DNA from 3 places in the Nonomuraea sp. JJY05 genome. Region 2 is predicted to be linked to each of the others. Evidence: riboswitches for the same ligand, from Rfam matches in the RefSeq annotation. Region 2 holds a riboswitch; each other region holds the start of a gene.

Region 1 (3,268 bases), on a different contig from region 2:
CTCGTGGCCGGCGTTGAGCAGCAGCACGCACGTGCCGACCAGCTCGTCCTCGGTCAGCTCGTCGATCTGTGCGAGCGCGCTGATCAGGTCGTCGCCGGGGGCCCGGCGGCGCTCCGCTGCCAGGGTCTTGAGGTAGTCGGCGAACTCCGACGCCGCCCGTACCGCTGTGTGCTGGTCCTCAAGGCTCGGGTTGAGCTCGTACATGCCGCAGATCTCCGCCGACCAGGGGCGCAGCAGGTGGCGGTCGGCGTGGGGGATGCCGAGCATCTCCGCGATCACCGTCACCGGGAGCGGCTCGGCGACCTCGGCGAGGAGGTCGCCGCCGCCCTTCTCCACGAACGTGTCCACCAGGCCCTCGGCGATGGCGCGCACCCGGGGACGCAGCGACTCGACCATGCGCGGCGTGAACGCCTTGGAGACCAGCCGGCGCAGCCTGGTGTGCACCGGCGGCTCCACGTCGAGCATGCCCGCCCTGATCACGCGCCAGAACGGTTCCTGGAACTCCGGCTCCGGCGGCCTGCCGAACTCCTCGTGGCCGGCCACATGGAGGTAGGACCGCCCCAGGCGGCGGTCCCTGAGCAGGGCGTTCACGTCGGCATGACGTGAGATCAGCCACTGGTTCGTCGGCTCGAAGTAGCTGACCGGCGCCTCGCGCCTCAGCTCGTCGTACACCCGGTACGGGTGAGCCACGAAATCCGGATCCCAAGGGTCAAATCGCACTATTTCATCTTATGGAGTGGCGTCCTCCTGTGGCGCCGGTCGCTTGCTCCGCATCCGGATGTTCAGCAGCTCGACGACGAGCGAGAACGCCATCGCGAAGTAGATGTAGCCCTTGGAAATGTGCTGGCCGAAGCCCTCGGCGATGAGCACCACGCCGATCAGCACGAGGAACGCCAGCGCCAGCATCTTGATGCTCGGGTGCCGGTCCACGAACCTGCTGATCGGTCCCGAGGCGAACAACATCACCAGCACCGCCACCACGACCGCCGCGATCATCACGCCGAGCTCGTCGACCATGCCGACGGCGGTGATGACGGAGTCGAGCGAGAACACGATGTCCAGCACCATGATCTGGGCGATCACCGCAGCGAAGGAGGCGGCCGCGGCCTTCTTGCCGTCCTTGCCCACGGGGCCGTCCATGCTGTGGCCGATCTCGGTGACGCTCTTGCCCAGCAGGAACAGGCCGCCGAGCAGCAGAATCAGGTCACGTCCTGATATTTCGTGACCGAAGACGGCGAACAGCGGCTCGGTGAGCTGCACCACCCACGACAGGGCCAGCAGCAGGAGCAGCCGGGTGATCAGGGCCGCGCCCAGCCCCAGCACCCGGGCTCTGTCCCGTTGTTCGGGAGGTAGTTTCCCGGCCAGGATGGAGATGAAGATGATGTTGTCGATCCCCAGCACGATCTCCAGGGCGACCAGGGTGAAGAAGCCGATCCATATTTGAGGGTCGGTCACCCAGTCGAACATCTGCGCACCTCCATGACACGTTGGCGGGATTTCCGGTAGCAACGAGTCAGGGGCCGAATAAGTTCACCGACTTGCGATCGGTGGCGGGGATTGGGTTATAGTCTGCGCCGTAGGTCATGAGTGCCAGCGACAAGCCCCGGCTAGCTGGCCGGCAACCCTCGCGTCCGCGGCGGGGTGCCCCGGGTGAAGACCTGGTCCGCCACGAGGTGTGGCGGGCAAGCGCGGGCTCCGTGGCTGCTTCCAGGGGTCCGATGACCCTGAGGGAGATGTGCCATGTCCACATTGACGATCTTCAGCTCCGTCCCCGCCCGTGCCGCCGAGGCGGTTGCGGCCACCACGAGCAGGCCGATCCCCGCCGTGCTCGGGGCCGATCTCGAGGTGCCGGTCAAGGGCGGCAGGCTCGTCGGCTACGCCAACCTCGACTACGCCGCCAGCGCCCCCTGTCTCGAGCCGGTCAGCGCCGCCGTCACCGCCGCGCTCCCGGCCTACTCCAGCGTCCACCGGGGCGCGGGCTACGCCTCGCAGCTCACCACCGCCCGCTACGAGCAGGCCCGCCACACGGTCCGGGCGTTCGTCGGGGCCCGCCCGGACGACGCCGTGATCTTCACCCGCAACACCACCGACGCCACGAACCTGCTGGCCCGCTGCCTGCCCTCTGACACGACCACCGTGGTCTTCGACACCGAACACCACGCCTCCCTCCTCCCCTGGCAGAAGTCCGTACGGCTGGCGCCGCCCGCCTTCCCCGGCGAGGCCGTCCGCGCCGCCGACGAGGCCCTGGCCGGCATCGACGGCCCCAAGCTGCTCGTGGTCACCGCCGCCTCCAACGTCACCGGCGAGCTCTGGCCCATCGCCGCCCTGGCCCACGTCGCCCACCGGCACGGCGCCCGCATCCTGGTGGACGCCGCCCAGCTCGTACCGCACCGGCGCCTCAACCTGACCGCGCTCGACCTGGACTACGTGGCCTTCTCCGGGCACAAGCTGTACGCGCCGTTCGGCGCGGGGGTGCTGGTCGGGCGGCGGGACTGGCTCGCGGAGGGCGAGCCGTACCTCAAGGGCGGCGGCGCGGTGCGCTCCGTGGGCGACGACACCGAGTGGCACGACGACCCGGAGCCGCGACACGAGGCGGGCACCCCGAACGTGCTGGGCGCCATCGCCCTGGCCGCCGCCTGCGACGCGCTCACGGCCACCGGCTGGACCGCGCTGGTGCGGGAGGAGGAGCGGCTGATCGCGCGCCTGCGCTCGGGGCTGGCCTCGATCGAGGGCGTGCGGGAGCTGTCGCTGTGGGGGGATGACCACCCGCGCGTCGGCATCGTGTCGTTCACCGTGGACGGCTACTCGGCCCGCGAGGTGGCCGAGGTGCTGTCCGGCGAGTACGGCATCGGCGTGCGCGACGGCAAGTTCTGCGCGCACCCGTTCGTCCGGCACCTTCTTGGAGAGGCCGACGGCGGATGCGAGGACGGCACCGCCTCCGCGGTGCGGGCCTCCATCGGCATCGGCACCACGCAGGAGCACGTGGACCGGCTGGTCGAGGCCCTGCGGGAGCTCGTGGGCCGCTAGACGGCGTCGGAGCGGTTCGGCGGCTTGCGGTGCGGCGGCGGCTCGTCGGAGACCAGCGCGTCGATGTCCCTCATGTCGTCGTCGTTGACCGCTCCGGCCCGGTGCTCGGTCGGCTGCCTGGGCACCCGAGGCGCCTCGGCGGCCGGCGCGGGCGTCGTGGGGCCGGCGGTCCTGGTCGTGACGTTCGACGGCTCCGGACGCTGTGGCTGCGTGGCGCGTTCCTCCTCGGCGGCCCGGCGTG
Region 2 (3,268 bases):
CGGACGCCGTCCTTCGACAGGGTCAGCTTCGAGTCCATCGAGCAGTCGGAGTTAGACCACAGGACGACGCCGTGCCAGCACTCCAGGGTGACGGTGTCGGTCGGCTCCAGCGTGGGACCGCCGAAGGCGTGCTTCTTCCAGGTCTCGGTGAGGCAGATCGTGACTCTGGCGGAGTAATTGCCGGAGGCGGCCTCCTTGTTGGCGCAGCCGCGGGGAGGGTTCTGCGAGGGCGCGTGCGCGGAGGCGGCGTGCGGGATGGCGGTGAGGGCTACAGCAGCGGTGAGCAGCACGGTCAAGCTGCGGAACGGTTTCCTCATCCACCGGATGCTACACAAAGTAGCGATACAGATGCAGTAAGTAACTGGCGATCTCTCACGGCCACATCATCACGAGGTCGACGCATCCGTGGCCGATCAAGAGCTCCGCTTCCACGAGCGCCTGCGCCGGGACGCGCGTTCACCACACCCGAAAGTAGGACGATGACGCCTCACTGCCTGATCGCCACCGTCACCCAGTCGAAGCTCCTCAGAGGGCCGGCGAGCGGCGGTGAGAACGGGCTTGCAGCACCGGCTTGACGGTAGGCCAGTCGGTGGCGACCACTGCGAACATGGCCGAGTCGCGGACCTTGCCCTCCTCGCCGCGCGCCCACGACATGGACCAGGCGCGCAGCACGCCCTCAAAGGGGATGCCGAGCCGCTCCAAGGCCCGGCGGCAGCGGTGGTTGCGGGCGTCGGTCTTCAGGTCGACGCGGGCGACGCCGAGCGTTTCGAACGCGTACGACAGCAGCAACAGCTTCGCCTCGGCATTGATCCCGGTCCCCTGGGCCGAGGCGGCCAGCCAGGTGAAGCCGATCTCGATCGCTCGCAGGCCAGGCCGATCCGGCCACCTGCGAGGATCCCAGAGGCCGGTGCAGCCCACCGCCTTGCCGTCGGTGAGCCGAACCTGGGCGAACGGGGTCAGCCCGTCGCGGGCGAGTTGGGTCGCCAGGTAGTCCGGCATCTCGCGACCGCGAGGCACCAGCGTGAAGTCGTAGGACGATCGATCCTCCTCGGCCGCCTCCGCGAGATCCGCCGCGTGCCGCATCGCCAGCGGCTCCAACCGCACCAGATCGCCGGCAAGGACAGGAACATCAAGGCGTACGCTCATCAGCTCTCCCTCATCGTTCCTGGCATTGGCACCTTTCCCGCGGATTCCCGCCGGGGAGGTTGCCGGACCGTCACAGGGCCAGGTCCCTCAGATCCTCTGGATGAACTACCGAGTCGAGATCATGCCTGCACGGGCGGACGCCGTCAATTCGCCGCAGAGGGCCTATTCCATGGACGGCGCTTGAACCCAGGAGTCGGGAGTGCTCACCACCAGCGGCTACCAAGAACCGAGTTTGCCCGACCGCACCGGCGCGGTCTCTTCCATCAGGCGTTGATCGACTTGCCGAGGGCGCTGCCCGCGACCCAGTCGTCCCACGACTTCGCCCACGGCGTCGGCCCGTTGCCGAACTGGAGCTTCCGCGATGTCCCCGTGACCTCGATGATGTCTCCCCGCTGCGTGAAGTTGTAGAACCAGCGGGCGTTGGCCATGCTGGCGTTCACGCAGCCGTGGCTGACGTTGCGGCTGCCCTGCGCGCCGGTCGACCAGGGCGCGGCGTGGAAGAACATGCCGCTGTAGGTCATCCTGACATTCCACTTGGTACGGGCGTAGTACTCACCGGGCCTGCCGATGGTGGCCGAGTCCATGAGGGTCTCCGCGGCCTTCTCCTGGGCGATCATGATGCCGGACCAGCTTTCGTCGCCCTTCTTGCCCAGGCTGACCGGGATGGTCTTGACGACCTCGCCGTTCTCCCGCACGACTGCCCGGTGGGTGCCATTGCGGATCTTGGTGATGTGCTCGTCACCGACGGTGAACGTCAGGCTGCGGTCCCTGGTGCCCCACACGTCCTGCCCCGCCCGCAGGCCGGCCAGGTGCGCGACCACCGTGACCTTCTCGCCGACCGGCCAGTACTCGCGCGGCCTGAACTGGACCTCGCGGTCGCTCACCCAGCTCCACGCACCCTCGACCGGCTTGGACATCCGCACCTCCAGCGACCGCTCGACCGCGGCCCGGTCGCTCCTGGCGGTCACGGGGCGCGACAGCAGGAGCTGGACGGGCATGCCGACGCCGACCCTCTCGCCGTCCAGGGGGGACATGCCGCTCTCCAGCACCCGCTTCGGCTTGAGCGTGGTGAACGTGGCCCGCGCGGTGACGGGCTTGCCGTCCGTGCCGGTCGCCTGCACGCTCACCGTGTACGCCGTCGAGGGCCGCAACGGCCACGTGGGACGCCACGTCCCGTCCGCGCCCAAGGTCCCGCGCACCTCGCTCCCCTTGGCGTCGGCGACGGTCACCTTGGTGACCTTGCCGTCGGTGGCCTTGACGCCGACGGCGGTGTCCGGGGGCACCCTCTTCGTGCCGTTCGCCGGTGTGATCGCCAGCTTGGCTGTGAGGGCCCGCTCCTGCGGGTCGGCGGGCGCTGGTGGATTCGAGGCACCCGAGGTGCAGCTTGCGGTCAGCAGCAGCGCAGCCATGAACGTGCTGACGAGTATGGTCCGGCCGTTCCGCATCGTCGATGCCTCCACTCCCCGACAAATAGGCATCTTTCAGACAAGACGGCCTATTGATGATACGGAGAGCTATATGCCCATAACTGTGGGTAACAATACAAAGGTGCCTTGATCGATGCGGCAGGTTGCGAGGCAGGCGTATCCAGAGGGCTTCTGCGAGATCGAGGAGCGGGACTTCCGTGGTGGGCGGTCCTGAGCACGTCCGCCATGCTTCTGGGAGACTGGGTGCCTGTGACGCGCTCTGACCTCGCTCGCCGGATTCATGCCGCAGCCCACCTCGCCGGCCACTTCGTGCTCCGTTCAGGACGTACCGCCACCGAGTACTTCGACAAGTACAAGTTCGAAGGCGACCCCGTTCTGCTGGACGACATCGCTCGGGCGATGGCTCCCCTGGTCTCGGGGGACGTCGAGGTGTTGGCCGGGCTTGAGATGGGCGGGATCCCGGTGGTCACCGCCCTCGGCCGGCACACCGGTCTGCCGTGTGCGTTCGTTCGTAAGCAGGCCAAGACGTACGGAACCGGTCGTCTGGCCGAAGGCGCGGAGGTGGAGGGACGGCGGGTGCTGGTGGTCGAGGACGTCGTCACCAGCGGTGGCCAGATCGTCCTGTCCACTGCTGAGCTGCGGAGCCTAGGGGCGCAGGTCAGCGAGGCATTGTGCGTCATCGATCGCGAGCAGGG
Region 3 (3,268 bases), on a different contig from region 2:
CTTGCCCGATTCATCCAGAATTCTCGCGCCGATCCCCGGGTAGTCGGAGTCGAGCTTGGCGAGGACGTCACGAAGAGTCGCGCCCTCGCCACTGACTTCGGCGTTGCCACCGGTGTAGGTGCGCAGAATGGTGGGAATCCGCACCGAAACGCTCATGGTTTAACTCGCCTTTCCTGGTTGTCAGACAGCCGCGCGGAACGCGTCGAGGGAGGGCCGGATCACGGCCGTGGGCTGGGCGTCGTCGCTGATCGCGTCGAGCGTCTTGAGTCCGTCGCCGGTGTTGAGCACCACGGTCTCGGCCTCGGGGTCGAGCCGCCCGCTCTCGGCGAGCTTCTTCAGCACGCCCACGGTCACCCCGCCCGCGGTCTCGGCGAAGACGCCCTCCGTCGAGGCCAGGAGCTTGATCGCGGCCACGATCTCGGCGTCCGTGACGTCCTCGACGGCCCCGCCGGTGCGCCGGGCGATGTCGAGCACGTACGGCCCGTCGGCCGGGTTGCCGATGGCCAGCGACTTGGCGATGGTGTCGGGCTTGACCGGCTGCACGACGTCGTGCCCCGCCTTGTACGCGGTGGAGACCGGCGAGCACCCGGCCGCCTGCGCCCCGAAGATCTTGTACGGCGTGTCCTCGACCAGCCCCAGCTGCACCAGCTCGCGGAAGCCCTTGTCGATCTTGGTGAGCTGCGAGCCGGAGGCGATGGGGATGACGATCTGCTCGGGCAACCGCCACCCGAGCTGCTCGGCGATCTCGTACGCGAGCGTCTTGGAGCCCTCGGCGTAGTAAGGCCGCAGGTTGACGTTGACGAACCCCCACTTGTCACCCAGCGGGTCGCCGATCAGCTCGGAGCAGAACCGGTTGACCTCGTCATAGGTGCCGTCGATCCCGATCAGCTTGCCGCCGAACACGCGGGCCATGGCGATCTTGGCCGCTTCGAGGTTGGCCGGGATGAACACGCACGCCTCGAGCCCGGCGCGCGCCGCCGCCGCGGTGACGGCGCCCGCGAGGTTGCCCGTGGAGGAGCAGGAAAGGGTGTGGAAGCCGAAGTTACGCGCCGCCTCGACGGCGATGGCGACGACCCGGTCCTTGAAGGAATGGGTGGGGTTGCCCGAGTCGTCCTTCACGTACAGGTTCTTGAGACCGAGTGCGCGTCCGAGGTTTCCGGCCTTGGCCAGTTTGGTCCAACCCGGGTTCATATTGGGCTTACTGGCTACGTCAACCGGCACCGGGAGCAGCGACCGGTAACGCCAGATGTTGGCGGGACCCGACTCGATGTCGGCGCGGGTCACCGTACCGAAGGAATAGGCCGCTTCGAGCGGCCCGAAACACTCCAGGCACGCGAAGCTCGGACCGAGCGGGTAACGGGTGCCGCACTCACGGCAGGACAGACCGACGGCAGGACCAAAGTCGAGCGACATGAAGCGAGGCCTTCCCTCATCTTCGCCCGCGGCCACCTTGACCGCAGACCGGAATTGGCACCTTGTCCCGGTCGGCCTCGCCAGGTCGCGAGTCTCAAGCCGGGAGGGTTGCCGGGGCTTCGCAGGGCCGGTCCCTCCACCCCTCTGGATGAGCAATATGCAGTTGTTGAAAAGGACTCTACCCGCCGATGGGGCCGAAATGGCCACCCGTCTCAAGATGCGAGACGTGGCGTCTCAGCGATAATCATCACCCAGCACTCCCTGCACGTATTTGCGGGCCTGGTGAATGCGTGACTTGGCGGTGCCCAGGGGGATGCCGAGCTGTTCGGCCACCTCGTTGTAGTCGAGCTGGACGATGTCGCGCAGCACCAGCGCCTGCGCCAGGTCGGGCTTGTCGGCCTCCAGCGCCTCCATGGCGTCGAGCAGGTCGAGCCTCGACCCGGCGATCACGCTCACCCGCGCCACGTCGGGCTTCTGCGTGGGCAGCTCGTCGGAGGTCTGCTCGGCCGCCCGGCGTTTGAGCGACCTGTACGTGGTGCGGGCGCAGTTGGCCGTCACGATGTGCAGCCAGGTGCTGAAGCGCGCCCGGCCCTCGAACCGGCCGATGTTGCGCGCCACGGCCAGCAAGGTGTCCTGGGAGGCTTCCTCGGCGTCCTGGTGATAGGGGAGGATCCGGGCGCAGTGCCGCATCACATCGGGCTCGATCCGCGCCAGGAGCTCGCCAAGTGCGCGATGATCTCCTCCTGCGGCCGAGCGGGCGAGTTCCTCGGTTAGCTCATCTAGCGCCATAGCTGGGATCCTATGGGCGAAGGGAGCGTAGATGAACAGCGTCCTGGTGGCCTCCAACAGAGGGCCCGTTTCCTTTACCGTCTCGGACGACGGTGAGCTGACCATGAAACGCGGTGGCGGCGGTCTGGTCTCGGCGCTGTCCGAGGTGGCCAAGAAGGACGGCGTGCTGTGGGTGTGCGCGGCGCTGTCCGACGGCGACCGCAGCGCCGTGCGCCTGGTGCCCGGCGGCCGGATCGACCACGCCGGCTACGACACGGGCCCGCTGCGCATGCTCGACATCCCGCCCGCCACCTTCCACCGCGCCTACAACGCCGTGGCCAACTCCACGCTGTGGTTCGTCAACCACCTGCTCTACGACATCCCCAACTCGCCGAACTTCGGCACGAGGTTCGAGCGCGAGTGGGAGTCCTACCGCGACTACAACGGGGCGTTCGCGCTGGCGCTGGCCGAGGAGGCCGGCCACGGCGCCCGCGTCATGGTGCAGGACTACCATCTGACGCTGACCCCGGCGATGCTCCGCGCCGAGCGGCCGGACCTGCGCATCGCCCACTTCAGCCACACCCCGTGGGCGCCCCCCGAATACTTCTCGCTGCTGCCCGACGAGGTGGTCGGAGAGGTCCTGGAGGGCATCCTGGGCGCCGATCACGCCGGGTTCCTGGCCGACAGGTGGGCGCAGGCGTTCATGGACTGCTGCGAGGCGCTGCTGGGCGCGGAGGTCGACCGCGTGGGCCGCAGCGTCACCCACGAGGGCAGGACCACCCGCATCGGCGTGCACAGCCTGGGCGTGGACGGCGACGCGCTGTGGGAGCGCGCCGTCGAGCCCGACGTCGAGTCGCACATGACCGCGCTCAGGGAGCAGGTGGGCGACCGGCGGCTGATCGTCCGCATCGACCGCACCGAGCTGTCGAAGAACATCGTGCGCGGCCTGGTGGCCTACCGCGAGTTCCTCGCCGCGCACCCGGAGTGGCACGGCAAGGTGGTGCACCTGGCGTTCGCCTACCCGAGCAGGCACGACCTGCCCGAATACCGCGAATACACCGCGTCGGTGCTGCGCTGCGCGCAGGAG

The links. Region 2 has a riboswitch for S-adenosylmethionine ahead of ACFKCF_RS17910 (GNAT family N-acetyltransferase). Riboswitches for the same ligand answer to the same signal wherever they lie in the genome.
Region 1: linked by a shared signal. The riboswitch ahead of ACFKCF_RS13400 (aminotransferase class V-fold PLP-dependent enzyme) and the one ahead of ACFKCF_RS17910 (GNAT family N-acetyltransferase) in region 2 are both predicted to bind S-adenosylmethionine.
Region 3: linked by a shared signal. The riboswitch ahead of thrC (threonine synthase) and the one ahead of ACFKCF_RS17910 (GNAT family N-acetyltransferase) in region 2 are both predicted to bind S-adenosylmethionine.

What each region holds. Positions count from the first base shown of each region.
Region 1 covers NZ_JBIEIS010000008.1:19,185-22,452, forward strand. The annotation lists gene ACFKCF_RS13390 (cytochrome P450) at 1-720, opposite strand, end outside; gene ACFKCF_RS13395 (TerC family protein) at 730-1,467, opposite strand; SAM riboswitch class IV at 1,580-1,695, shown strand; gene ACFKCF_RS13400 (aminotransferase class V-fold PLP-dependent enzyme) at 1,741-3,027, shown strand; gene ACFKCF_RS13405 (DoxX family protein) at 3,024-3,268, opposite strand, start outside.
Region 2 covers NZ_JBIEIS010000010.1:210,579-213,846, forward strand. The annotation lists gene ACFKCF_RS17905 (hypothetical protein) at 1-317, opposite strand, end outside; gene ACFKCF_RS17910 (GNAT family N-acetyltransferase) at 526-1,146, opposite strand; SAM riboswitch class I at 1,154-1,253, opposite strand; gene ACFKCF_RS17915 (Ig-like domain-containing protein) at 1,410-2,591, opposite strand; gene pyrE (orotate phosphoribosyltransferase) at 2,799-3,268, shown strand, end outside.
Region 3 covers NZ_JBIEIS010000082.1:1,143-4,410, forward strand. The annotation lists gene ACFKCF_RS59410 (MoaD/ThiS family protein) at 1-156, opposite strand, end outside; gene thrC (threonine synthase) at 181-1,413, opposite strand; SAM riboswitch class I at 1,427-1,568, opposite strand; gene ACFKCF_RS59420 (RNA polymerase sigma factor) at 1,648-2,202, opposite strand; gene ACFKCF_RS59425 (trehalose-6-phosphate synthase) at 2,234-3,268, shown strand, end outside.